Regions from separate parts of the Desulfitobacterium sp. genome, predicted to be linked through region 1. Evidence: riboswitches for the same ligand, from Rfam matches in the RefSeq annotation. Region 1 holds a riboswitch; the other holds the start of a gene.

Evidence for each region. Region 1 has a riboswitch for molybdenum cofactor ahead of modA (molybdate ABC transporter substrate-binding protein). Riboswitches for the same ligand answer to the same signal wherever they lie in the genome.
Region 2: another riboswitch for molybdenum cofactor. It lies ahead of AC1U9U_RS08940 (molybdopterin-binding protein); the one in region 1 lies ahead of modA (molybdate ABC transporter substrate-binding protein).

The regions. Positions count from the first base shown of each region.
Region 1 is NZ_CEVWNY010000029.1:3,416-9,061, forward strand. It holds gene AC1U9U_RS06620 (sensor domain-containing diguanylate cyclase/phosphohydrolase) at 1-1,421, shown strand, start outside; gene AC1U9U_RS06625 (LL-diaminopimelate aminotransferase) at 1,529-2,761, shown strand; gene AC1U9U_RS06630 (substrate-binding domain-containing protein) at 2,782-3,786, opposite strand; molybdenum cofactor riboswitch at 3,948-4,077, shown strand; gene modA (molybdate ABC transporter substrate-binding protein) at 4,180-4,998, shown strand; gene modB (molybdate ABC transporter permease subunit) at 5,032-5,646, shown strand, end outside.
Region 2 is NZ_CEVWNY010000047.1:16,684-22,329, reverse strand. It holds gene AC1U9U_RS08950 (AAA family ATPase) at 1-561, shown strand, start outside; gene AC1U9U_RS08945 (VWA domain-containing protein) at 601-1,992, shown strand; gene AC1U9U_RS08940 (molybdopterin-binding protein) at 2,061-3,083, opposite strand; molybdenum cofactor riboswitch at 3,080-3,215, opposite strand; gene AC1U9U_RS08935 (Crp/Fnr family transcriptional regulator) at 3,328-4,032, shown strand; gene AC1U9U_RS08930 (4Fe-4S dicluster domain-containing protein) at 4,029-4,619, opposite strand; gene AC1U9U_RS08925 (M42 family metallopeptidase) at 4,882-5,646, opposite strand, start outside.

The DNA of each region.
Region 1 (5,646 bases):
ACGCCGTAGAACAGGGAAGGATTCAGCAAAAACTAATTTGGTCGGAGAATCGTTATCGAACTATCTTTAATCATTCCGGAAGTGGCTTGTTAATTATTGATGAAGATTTAAAAGTCCTCCTTTCCAATCCCCAAGCTCAGAAGATTTTTGAACTTCCACGCGAGGAATTGGACCATGTTGCTAATTTAGCAGAGTTTCTCCCGGCTGGTGAAGTGGAACGCTTGCAGGAGTATAACCGCAAGCGGCTTTTGAATCAGCAAGATGTACCACATCAATTTGAAGTAGAGTTTAAAGACAGCAAGGGTTATCAAAAAAATGTAATCGCTGCAGCGGTTGTAATTCCGCAAACAACCCAGACTGTCTTGTCCATTATTGATATTACCGAATGGAAGAAGGCTGAAGCGGAGCTAAAATATCTGAGTTTTCATGATCGCTTAACGGGATTATATAATCGGGTTTATTTTGAAGAGGAGTTGCGCAAATACGAAGCTGACCCAAGCAAAGAAATCGGCCTGATTTTGTGTGATGTTAATGGGCTAAACCTCGTTAATAAAACCTTTGGCAACGAAGCCGGAGATAAGGTGTTGGTCAATACTGCCAAACTGCTCGCCGAATGTTTTGAAGATTATTTGGTTGCTCGAATCGGTGGCGACGAGTTCGCAGTGGTTATTGAGAAAAATAAAGATATTAATTTAGAACAAGCTTGCCAACTCTTCCGGCGGAATGTACAAAAATATAATCAAGATCGTGATGGTTTGCTCCTTGACCTTTCCTTAGGCTACGCATGTTCAGGGCCCTCCGGATTTAAAATAAGTGATTTACTTAGACAAGCCGACGATGCCATGGGTAGGGAAAAACTCCACAGCAATAACAGCACCCGCAATTCGCAGGTGCAAATCCTGTCAAAGGCCTTGGAGTTTCGCGATTTTATCACCGAAGGTCACGCGGAACGGGTCCAAAATCTGATTGTTAGAACCGGAAAATTAGTAGGTTTGCCTGAGAAACGCCTATCCGATCTGAAGCTGTTTGCTCAATTCCACGATATTGGCAAAGTGGGAATTCCCGATCACATCCTTTTTAAAAAAGGACGCTTAACTACAGAAGAATGGGAGGTTATGAAGGAGCATTGCCAGATCGGTCATCGAATTGCCCAATCTACTCAGGATATCTATCCTATTGCCGATTTGGTTCTTAAACATCACGAGAACTGGGATGGCACCGGCTATCCCCTGGGGCTGAAGGGTGAGGAAATCCCCATCGAGTGCCGGATCTTAGCCGTAGCCGATACCTTTGACGCCATGACCAATGACCGCCCTTACCGAAAAGCCCAATCCCAAGAAGCAGCTATTCAGGAGATCATCCGCTGCGCCGGAACCCAATTTGACCCCGGTATTGTCAATATCTTTGTCCAGACCATTTAAGTATCTGCTCCGGCTTTTTCTATAAATTTGCCAAAAGCAGGGGAGAGAGTCTATAATTTAAGCAATACACGGAAGGTGTAGAGGATTGCGAAGGGAGACTGGAGACCATGGCGAGAATAAATGAAAACTACTTAAAACTACCCGGAAGTTATCTTTTTTCGGAAATAGCACGTAGAGTGAATGAATTTAAAAAGCAAAATCCCCAAGCGGATATTATCCGTTTGGGAATTGGCGATGTTACCAGACCTCTGGCTCCTGTAGTTGTGGAAGCCATGAAGAAAGCCGCGGACGAAATGGGCAAGGCCGAAACCTTTAGGGGGTACGGTCCTGAACAGGGCTATGATTTCCTCATCGAACTGATTATTGCCAATGAATATAGCTCCCGTGGAATTCAACTGGAAAAGGACGAGGTTTTTGTCAGTGATGGAGCGAAAAGTGATACTGCAAATTTCCAAGAACTTTTTGGCGTAGAGAACATAATGGCGGTGACGGACCCTGTCTATCCGGTCTATGTAGACAGCAATGTTATGGCGGGTCGAACCGGCAGCTATGATTCAGAGCGGGGGCAATATGGCAAAATCGTCTATTTACCTTGTACCGAGGAAAATGGCATGAAGCCGGCCTTGCCGACGACGCCTGTGGATATGATCTATCTCTGCTTCCCCAACAACCCAACGGGAATGACCTTGACTAAAGATGAGCTGAAGGTGTGGATTGATTATGCCCGGGAAAACAAATCCATTATTCTTTATGATTCGGCCTATGAAGCTTTTATCCGCGAAGAAGGAGTTCCCCGCAGCATTTATGAAGTAGAAGGAGCCCGGGAAGTGGCTGTTGAATTCCGCAGCTTCTCCAAAACCGCCGGCTTTACCGGGACCCGCTGTGCTTATACCGTTGTGCCTAAGGATCTACTCGTCTATGACTCCAAAGGGGAGGGTCATAGCCTCAATAAACTCTGGCTAAGGAGACAAACCACCAAGTTCAACGGTGTGTCCTATCCTGTTCAAGCAGCAGCCGCTGCTATTTATACCGAAGAAGGGAAGAAGCAAATCCGCGAAACCATCGATTACTACATGGAAAATGCCCGTATTATTCGGGAAGGATTAGTGGAAGCAGGCTTTAAAGTCTTTGGCGGCGTCAATGCCCCTTATATCTGGGTGAAGACACCAAAGGAGATGGGCTCTTGGGAATTCTTCGATAAGCTTATGAAAGAAGCTCATGTCATTGGAACACCCGGTGCGGGATTTGGAGCCAACGGCGAAGGCTATTTCCGCCTCACTGCCTTTGGCACCCGTGAAAATACTCTGAAAGCTATTGAGCGGATCAAGACTCGGATGTAGGGAACGGCCTGTGCCGTTCCCTACACTTCTCCCATGACCTTCCCCATATCCGAAATATCATAGCCGCCGATCCCGGCCACCTCATTGCGGTAGGCATCTGATCTTAAAATACTCCATAAAGCTTGGAAATGGGGCATAGACAAATCCTCTTTGCGGACAACAATATCATAACGCTCCTTATGCAAGGGAATAAAGTCCAGAGAACTGACTTGCATGGCAGCTTTTTCGATCCCCAGTCCTACATCCGCTTCCCCACGAGCCACACGGCTGGCTACAGTCATATGGGACATTTCTTCATCTTCATAACCTTGAATGGACTGATGTGGGATGTTACCAAGGCGGATCTGTTCATCAAGAAGAACCCGAGCTCCCGAGCCGCGTTCACGATTAACAAAGCGTACATCCGGCCTAGCCAAGTCACTCCAGGTAAGGATCTTTTTCGGATTATCTTTGGCCACATAGAAGCCTTCCATACGGTACACCAGGTTAATCACGCAGGCAGGATGCCCAGGTAATAAATACCGAACATAAGGTAGATTGTAATCATTCGTATGGCTATCCCACAAATGGGTTGTAACAACATTGGCTTGGCCCCGATAAAGAGCAATCAGGCCATCCAGGCTGCCGCTGTATTGACGTAAGAATCGAACCTGGGGGAATTGCTTTTGTAAATGGCGGGTTAAAATATCTAAAATAATATCCTGCCCGCAGATGACTAAGCCCTGATCCGTAAGGCCCCGAGTGGCTGCGGAAGGTGCCGGTGCCGCAGGTGCCTCCGAAGGTGAAAGAGGAATAGCAGGTGAAGCCGGCGACAGGGGCAAAGGGATTACCGAGGGGTCGGATGAAGCAGTATTACGTCCTTTGGATTTACTGATGTAATTATCCAGATCAAGGCTTTCAATACGGAATTTTCGTCCGATACGGTAAGCTTTTAAATCTCCCCGTTTAATCATTTCATAGACGGTGAATTTAGATATCTTAAGGATATTTGCGACTTCCTCAGGAGTATAGGTCACATTGGCCAAAGGTATCTCCCCTTTAGTACGTTTATTTATGGCTTTATATCTTGATATTAATTATAGCATATAATATAATGTAGCTAAAGTTAGGTTTAGTTAGCTTATGTTTAGTTATTAGCCTTTAAATTGGGAATGTAAATGAATTTGTGTAAAGGCCGATATAATTTAATAATGATTATCTCCGAGCCGGACAACCTAATGGTTTCTAAGGTTTAAGGCCAGGGCTGGTTAGCCCTCGGGGTATATTCGGAAACGAATATGCCTTCACTTTTGAGAAGGAGGTGGCGGTCTACGCTTATTTTAAGCATGCCGTAGCGCACTCTCGTTTTGGGGGTGTTATTTTTTAGCTAGGAAAAGGTGAGTAATAGCAATTAAATTATTTTTTTGGGGGGCATAAATATGATAAAATTCACTAAAGTTATGGCATTCACGGGTTTAGCTGTGGCACTTGTCTTAAGTGGTTGTGCCGGCAACAGCGGCTCCGGCTCTAATGATAGCGCTAATTCAAGTCAAAATAAGAAAACAGAAGTGATTGTTTCTGCTGCAGCCAGTTTAAAAGATTCGATGGAAGAGATCAAAACCCTTTATGGAGATAAAAAACCGGAAGTAAAGCTGACGATTAATTTTGGTGGGTCAGGTACTCTTCAGCAGCAGATCGAACAAGGGGCTCCGGTAGATCTTTTTATTTCTGCCGGGAAGTCTCAAGTGGATGCTCTTGTGGACAGGAATTTGATGATTAAGGACAGTGTTGTGGATTTAGTGGGTAATGATTTGGTTCTTGTGGTGGGAGCGGATAATACCGATATTAAAACCATCCGGGACTTAACCCAAGCAAGTGTTGCCAAGATCGGTATAGGAACGCCGGAATCTGTACCGGCTGGGAAATACGCCAAGGAAGCCTTTGCTTCACTTAGCCTTTGGGATAGTTTACAACCAAAATTTGTCATGGCCAAGGATGTAACTCAGGTGTTAAATTATGTAGAGACAGGCAATGCCGAGGCCGGAGTAGTCTATCAATCGGATGCCCAGGGTTCCACGAAGGTCAAGGTGGTAGAAACTTTCCCCGCCGATAGTCATAACGCGATTATTTACCCGGCGGGAATTGTTTCCGCTACCAAGAATAAAGAGGTAGCCGGGGAGTTCTTAGCCTTCTTGCAAAGCGCTGAAGCCCAAAATGTCTTTGCTAAATATGGATTCAAAACCGGGAACCTAAAATAACTGTAAAACTGGCGCTTAAATGAGGAATAAGCAATGGACTTTGATTTTTCGCCGATTATTTTATCCATAAAAGTTGCTATAGCCGCAGTCCTGATTGTGGTCTGTTTTGCTATCCCCATCGCGGCTCTGATGGCCAAACGGGAATTTCCGGGGAAGGCACTCGTAGAATCATTTCTTACTCTGCCTTTGGTTCTGCCTCCATCTGTGGTAGGATTTGTCCTTTTATATCTTTTTGGCAAAAACGGTCCCGTGGGCAAGCTGTTGGCGGAATTGTTCAATGTTACCGTGATTTTCAGCATTTGGGGGGCGGTAATTGCCGCTGCGGTAGTCTCTTTTCCAATGATGTATCAATCTGTTAAGGCAGCCATTGAAAGTGTGGACCCCCAGTTGGAAAGGGCCGCCCGGACCTTGGGCGCGGGGGAGTTGCGGGTCTTTTTCACGATCACCATTCCTTTAGCTTGGAACGGCTTGGTGGCAGGGTTTGTTCTCGCCTTTGCTCGTTCTCTGGGGGAATTTGGGGCAACGCTAATGCTGGCCGGCAATATCCCCGGTAAGACTTCAACCATGCCCTTAGCCATTTATTTCGCCAGTGAAAGTGGGAATGCCCGGGAAGCTTGGGTTCTTGTCTCAATCATGGTTTTGTTTAGC
Region 2 (5,646 bases), on a different contig from region 1:
GAATTTTTGTTGGCTAGGCCTTTGCTCCAGACTGTCCTTGCTGAGGAGCCGGTAGTATTATTGATCGATGAATTAGACAAAAGCGATGAAGAATTTGAAAGCTTTCTGCTGGAGCTTTTGGCCGAATTCCAAGTGACTATTCCGGAAGTTGGTACTTTAACAGTAAAGAACTCCCCTATCGTCTTATTAACCAGCAATAATACCCGTGATCTTTCGGAGGCTTTAAGAAGGCGTTGTATTCATCTTCTTTTAGATTATCCCGATGTAGAACAAGAAATTAAAATACTTGAGCAAAAATGCCCAGAAGTTGCCGAACCTCTGATTAATGATGTCTGCGAGTTTGTGGCAAAGATTCGCAAAATACCTCTAAGAAAACTCCCCAGTGTATCGGAGAGTATGGATTTTGCCCGAGCACTGCATATTCTCCGCCAAGAATCCCTGGATCTCAAGCAATTAAAAGGAACTTTATCCATACTCCTAAAATACCCTAGTGATTTGGCTAAACTTGAGGAACGCCTTAAGGCTTGGCAGCTGGAAAGCACTAGAAATAAGGGATTTTAAAGTTAGGCCCGAAATGAGGGATAAGGTGAAGAAGGATCTATGAATGGCTGGAAACTATTAAAACTGATCTATGCCCTACGCACTGTAGGAGTAGGTATTTCCATAGAGGATGTACGAGACGCATTGGAAATCTTAACAGATTATCCAGATCTTAATCCCAGCATTGTTCTGGAATCCATCCTCATCCATCGGGTCGAGGACCGGCAAGTCTTTGGGTTGGTTTATCAACTTGTGAGTTCCTTGACGGCAAATTCATTAACTCAAAAATGTTCCGAAACTGAAAAATGTTCTGAAAATGCTAATTGTACGGATGGCGGGCCCCATCAAGGAATTGGCACCGGTAGAGCCGCAATAACTCTTACTCTTAAATCCAACGGTAATGCTAATTCAGCCGCCTTGACATCCTTTCAAATGCCGGACCTTCAGAAACTACTGGAGCTTAAGGGTTTCCCAAGTACTATCGATGAAGTACAAGCCCAAGCGGCAGAATTTGAAAAACAGGTAAAGTTTATTTTGGGTCAGTCGGGATTTCTGACCTGGAGTAATTCTCTGGAACTGGCAAAAGGGCGTCATGAGGTACCGGAAGCAGAATGGCAAAAGTATGAGGATTTTAGAAACTTTTGGAATAGCCATATTCGCATGGTACTTTGGCAGGACCGCCTAAAATCCCAGAATCAATGGCAAGCACTACGTCAAATAAATTGGCGCCATAAGCCTTTAGACTCCTTTACTGCTGACGAAGAAGGTATGGTTCATCAGGCACTGCGGCAAATGGGCAATACTCTGGCAGTACACCCGGGTTTGCGCAAAAAGAAGGCAACCAGCGGCACCCTGCGGATTTCTGCTATCATTAAAGAAATGCTGCAAGGAAAAGGACGAATATTTCACTTAGAATATGAAAAATTTGCTTTAAAGCATCCTGAGCTTATTATTTTATGTGATGTGTCTAATTCAGTGGCTCCTTTTTCGCAATTTCTCCTCTATTTATGCAAAAGAATCAAGTCCCGCTTCCGTAAGGTTCGGATTTATCTATTTATCGATTGCATCTGGGATATTACCCGGGAGGAATGGTTGGGCACTGAAGACTCTATGGAAGAAATTCGTTCTTGGGGACGTAAACATTCCTCCGGATTTACCGACTATGGTAAAGTATTTAAGGATTTCGCAGTGGATTATTTGCCTGAGCTTTCCGCCCGTGGGACCATACTTATTTTAGGCGATGGTCGAAATAATTTTCGCCCCGCCCAAACCGAGTACTTAATGGAAATTCGCGAAAAAGTTCATCGCATTTATTGGCTGAACCCCTTAGAAGAAAGCGATTGGATCAATCCCGATAATTTAATGAGTGAATATAAGTATTATTGCACGAAGGTTTTCCGTTGCCGAACCATTAACGACCTTTGGCAAATCTCTCGTAGAGTATTCAACTAAAAAGATGAGAGTAGTTATACCATTCTCATCTTTTTACATCTTTAATTATTATTCTCTATCCCCTATTTCTATTTCCCAAAGGAGCAATGCGGATAAGTGCATTGGGGACATTCCAAGCACAAGCCGCCATGTCCGTATTTGGCAATCTCCAAGCGGGTAAGCTTCTCACCCGCCAGGATACGAGTGGCGACTAGGTCAAAAACCGTTTTTCGGGAATACATAACGCATCCTGGCAAGCCCATGATCGGGACACCGTCAAGATAGGCCAGTAAAAGCATCGCGCCGGGAAGTACAGGTGTGCCATAGGTAACCAATTCCCCCCCTAAGCCCTTAATGGCAGTAGGAGTAAGATCGTCGGGATCAACAGACATGCCCCCGGTAACCAGAACCATCTCGGCACCGTTTGCAAGATGTTCCCTGATTTTTGCTTGGATCATTTCTACATCATCATCAGCAAAGGATTGTCCTAAAAGTATTGAGCCCCATTCCGCCACTTTGCTTTGCAGAACCGGTCCAAATTTATCCTGAATTCTGCCGTGGTACACCTCACTTCCGGTGGTTACCACGCCCACTTTTTTCTTTTGAAGGGGACGGATTTGAAGAATGGGTTCTTTGAATTGACCGGCGATCTTTTCAGCTTCCAAAATAACCTTTTCATCGACCATCAGGGGCACTACCCTAGTTCCGGCAATTTTGTCCCCCTTCTTAACCGGACGATGGTTATGCAGGGTGGCCAAAATAATATACTCTAAAGAGTTTAAGGCGTAGATGCCTTCCTCAGAGGCATAAATTAAACCGTCAATCTCGGCGATTAGATTAACTTTGCCTTCTTTGGTTTCGCTAAACCTTAGTCCCGGTCCGGCTACGGCTTTAGCGAGACGTTCAGCTGCTTCGTCTTCATGAATAAGACCTGGGGTCTGATCCCAGACAAAAATATGCTCTTTACCCATGCTCAAAAGTACCGGAATATCTGCCTCAGTTACGATATGGCCTTTTCTGAAGCGGGCATCCTTTGTCTTTCCCGGGATAATTTGGGTCATATCATGCATTAGTACGGCCCCGACTGCATCTTGAACTCTGATTTTCTGCATTGCTTGCAAGTCCTCCTTTTCTTTGCGGAAGGCATGTTCATTTCTAAACACACCCCGGTTTCAGTTAACCCTGAAACGGCCCAAATCCGTAGAAAATTCGTTAGGAAATTAGGCTCGGCTACGAATATTATAAATCAAAAATCACAATCAGGGAATGACCTAAATGGATTAATAGAGGATTTCTTGGTAGGAATAGCGAACTTGTGAAAAATAAACTCATTGATAAAGAGGGTGAAAGCCGATCATGGCTGAAAAAGCATTTGGGTTTGATAAATTTATAAGTAATCCCCAATGGAATGGGTTGCCTGAATCATTTTGGGAATACTGCACTGCTCACGGCCGGGTTCGTAATTACGCCGCCAAGCAATTCATTTTCTTTTCCGGTGAAGAAAGTAATTCAGTATATTTTTTGCTTAAAGGTCGTGTCCAGATCTTACTCATGAGTGAGTTTACTGAAAAGATATACCGAATTCTCCAGGCCCCGGCCTTTTTTCCGGAAGTAGTTTTAGATAATAAAGTATACCCTTACGCAGCCATTACTGCCGAGACATCATCAGTATTCGTGCTCGAACGCAAGCTATTACTCAAATATATTAGGGAAAACCCCGATTCTCTCTGGCCCTTTTATCAAAGCATGGCCTTGGACCAACGTCGAGCCTATCGCCAAATAAAAAACATCGCACTTGGTGACGCTCGCTCTCGCTTGGGGGCTAAAATATTTGCTTTGGCTCATGTCCATGGTAAAAAGGCCCCCGAAGGTATCACTATCCAAATCCCTCTCTCTTCTACGGATCTAGCGGGAATGTGTAGTTTGGCCCGCGAGTCGGTTAGCCGAATTCTGGGGGAGCTTAAAGACTTAAATATAATCAAGATGGAAAAGAAGCAAGTTACTGTAATCAGCATTGAACATCTGCGGGCATGGATTCATGAACGTCAAAGCTCTATTTAGTTCGTGCGGTCAAGAAAGTGGCTGAGCCTTTCTAAGGGTAGACCGTGTTCAAGATAACCTTTTAGAAATTCGCGGATTTTATCGATTACTTGGGGAGTTTGCAGTTTTTCTTCGAATATCTGGGCAAGCCGGGGATGCCTTCCTAATTTCCCCCCTAAATATAGAACCCATCCTGATTCACCGGGGATGATTTTACCCGAACTACACGCACGAATACAATCGCCACAGCCAATACAAAGCTTTTCATCGAAATGGATCCCCTCTTGCCAAGATAGGGCATTTTCTTGGCAAGCATGAAGACATGCCTGGCAGCCGGTACAGTCCAAGTCGGTAAATTGAGGGGTTAGATAGCCGATAATGCCGATATCTTTAATTTGAGGCTGAGAACAGGCATTAGGGCAACCGGCAATACTTATTTTTGGTAAATGATGATAATGTACTATAGGAAAACGCTTGGCTAGCTGCGAAGGTAAATTCTGATCATTTAGCATTTGATTTAGACTCTCATAGAGAAAGGTCCAGTCCTGGGTAGCTTTACAGCAATTCCGGCGACAGTGTTCTAAGACATAGCCCTGATCCTTAGTCATTATTGTCCTCCATATACGATTATTAGTTATAAAGTCTTTATCTATTTTAACATCTGTAAATTGTTTTTTTGTGTCTCAAGTCACACTTCCGGGATCTGTAAATCTCCACTTTTGGGGAGTGATGCTTAAAATTCACTTTTTGCCGAAAAACGTCTACATTTTACATACAAATAGCCGATTCCTACTACTCACTAAGTAATGGGAATCGGCTTTTCTTGGTCCAATAGCACTTTTCATTCTGCGTCTGCTCATTAAAGGCCCATTAAAGCTCAGCAGGGCCTGCCAAGAGAGCTAGCAGCAGGTGCAGTGCCCCTTCAACGTCTCCTTGGTCCACTGTTTCCGATGGACTATGGATATAGCGAGTGGGAATTGAGAGCACTCCTGAAGGTATTCCTCCCTTAGTCAGATGAATAGCACCGGAATCAGTACCGCCATATTCTAAAACCTCCCATTGATAGGGAATATTATTGGCTTCAGCGGTTTGAGCCATCCAGGCCTTCACTTTGGGACTGGTAATCATCGAGCGATCTAAAACTTTAATCGCCACCCCTTGTCCCAATTTGACGTCCATGGGATGAGCTTTGGGGGTATCTCCGGTACCGGTTACATCCAAAGCAATGGCACAATCTGGTTCAAGAGCAAAGGCGGCAGTTTGGGCACCACGTGTCCCTACTTCCTCCTGAACAGTAAACACGAAATAGACCTCATGATTTGTATTTAGACGTTTCATAGCTTCGATGGCGAGAAAACAGCCAACCCGATCGTCCAAAGCTTTGGAAATGATGCGTTTTTCGTTTTTGATGTAGTTCCCGGCAAATACTGCGCTATCGCCAATGCGAACACGGGCTTTGCTTTCCTCAAAGGAGGTTGTTCCGATATCGATATAGAGTTTATCAAGCTTCAAGTCACTTGGTTTTTCAAGTTTTTCGACACCGATAGTTCCCACTAAACCACTCTGAAAAACTACCCGCCGCTGAGGTAAACCTTGAACATTGACGCCGCCAATGGGAGCAAATCGTAAAAAGCC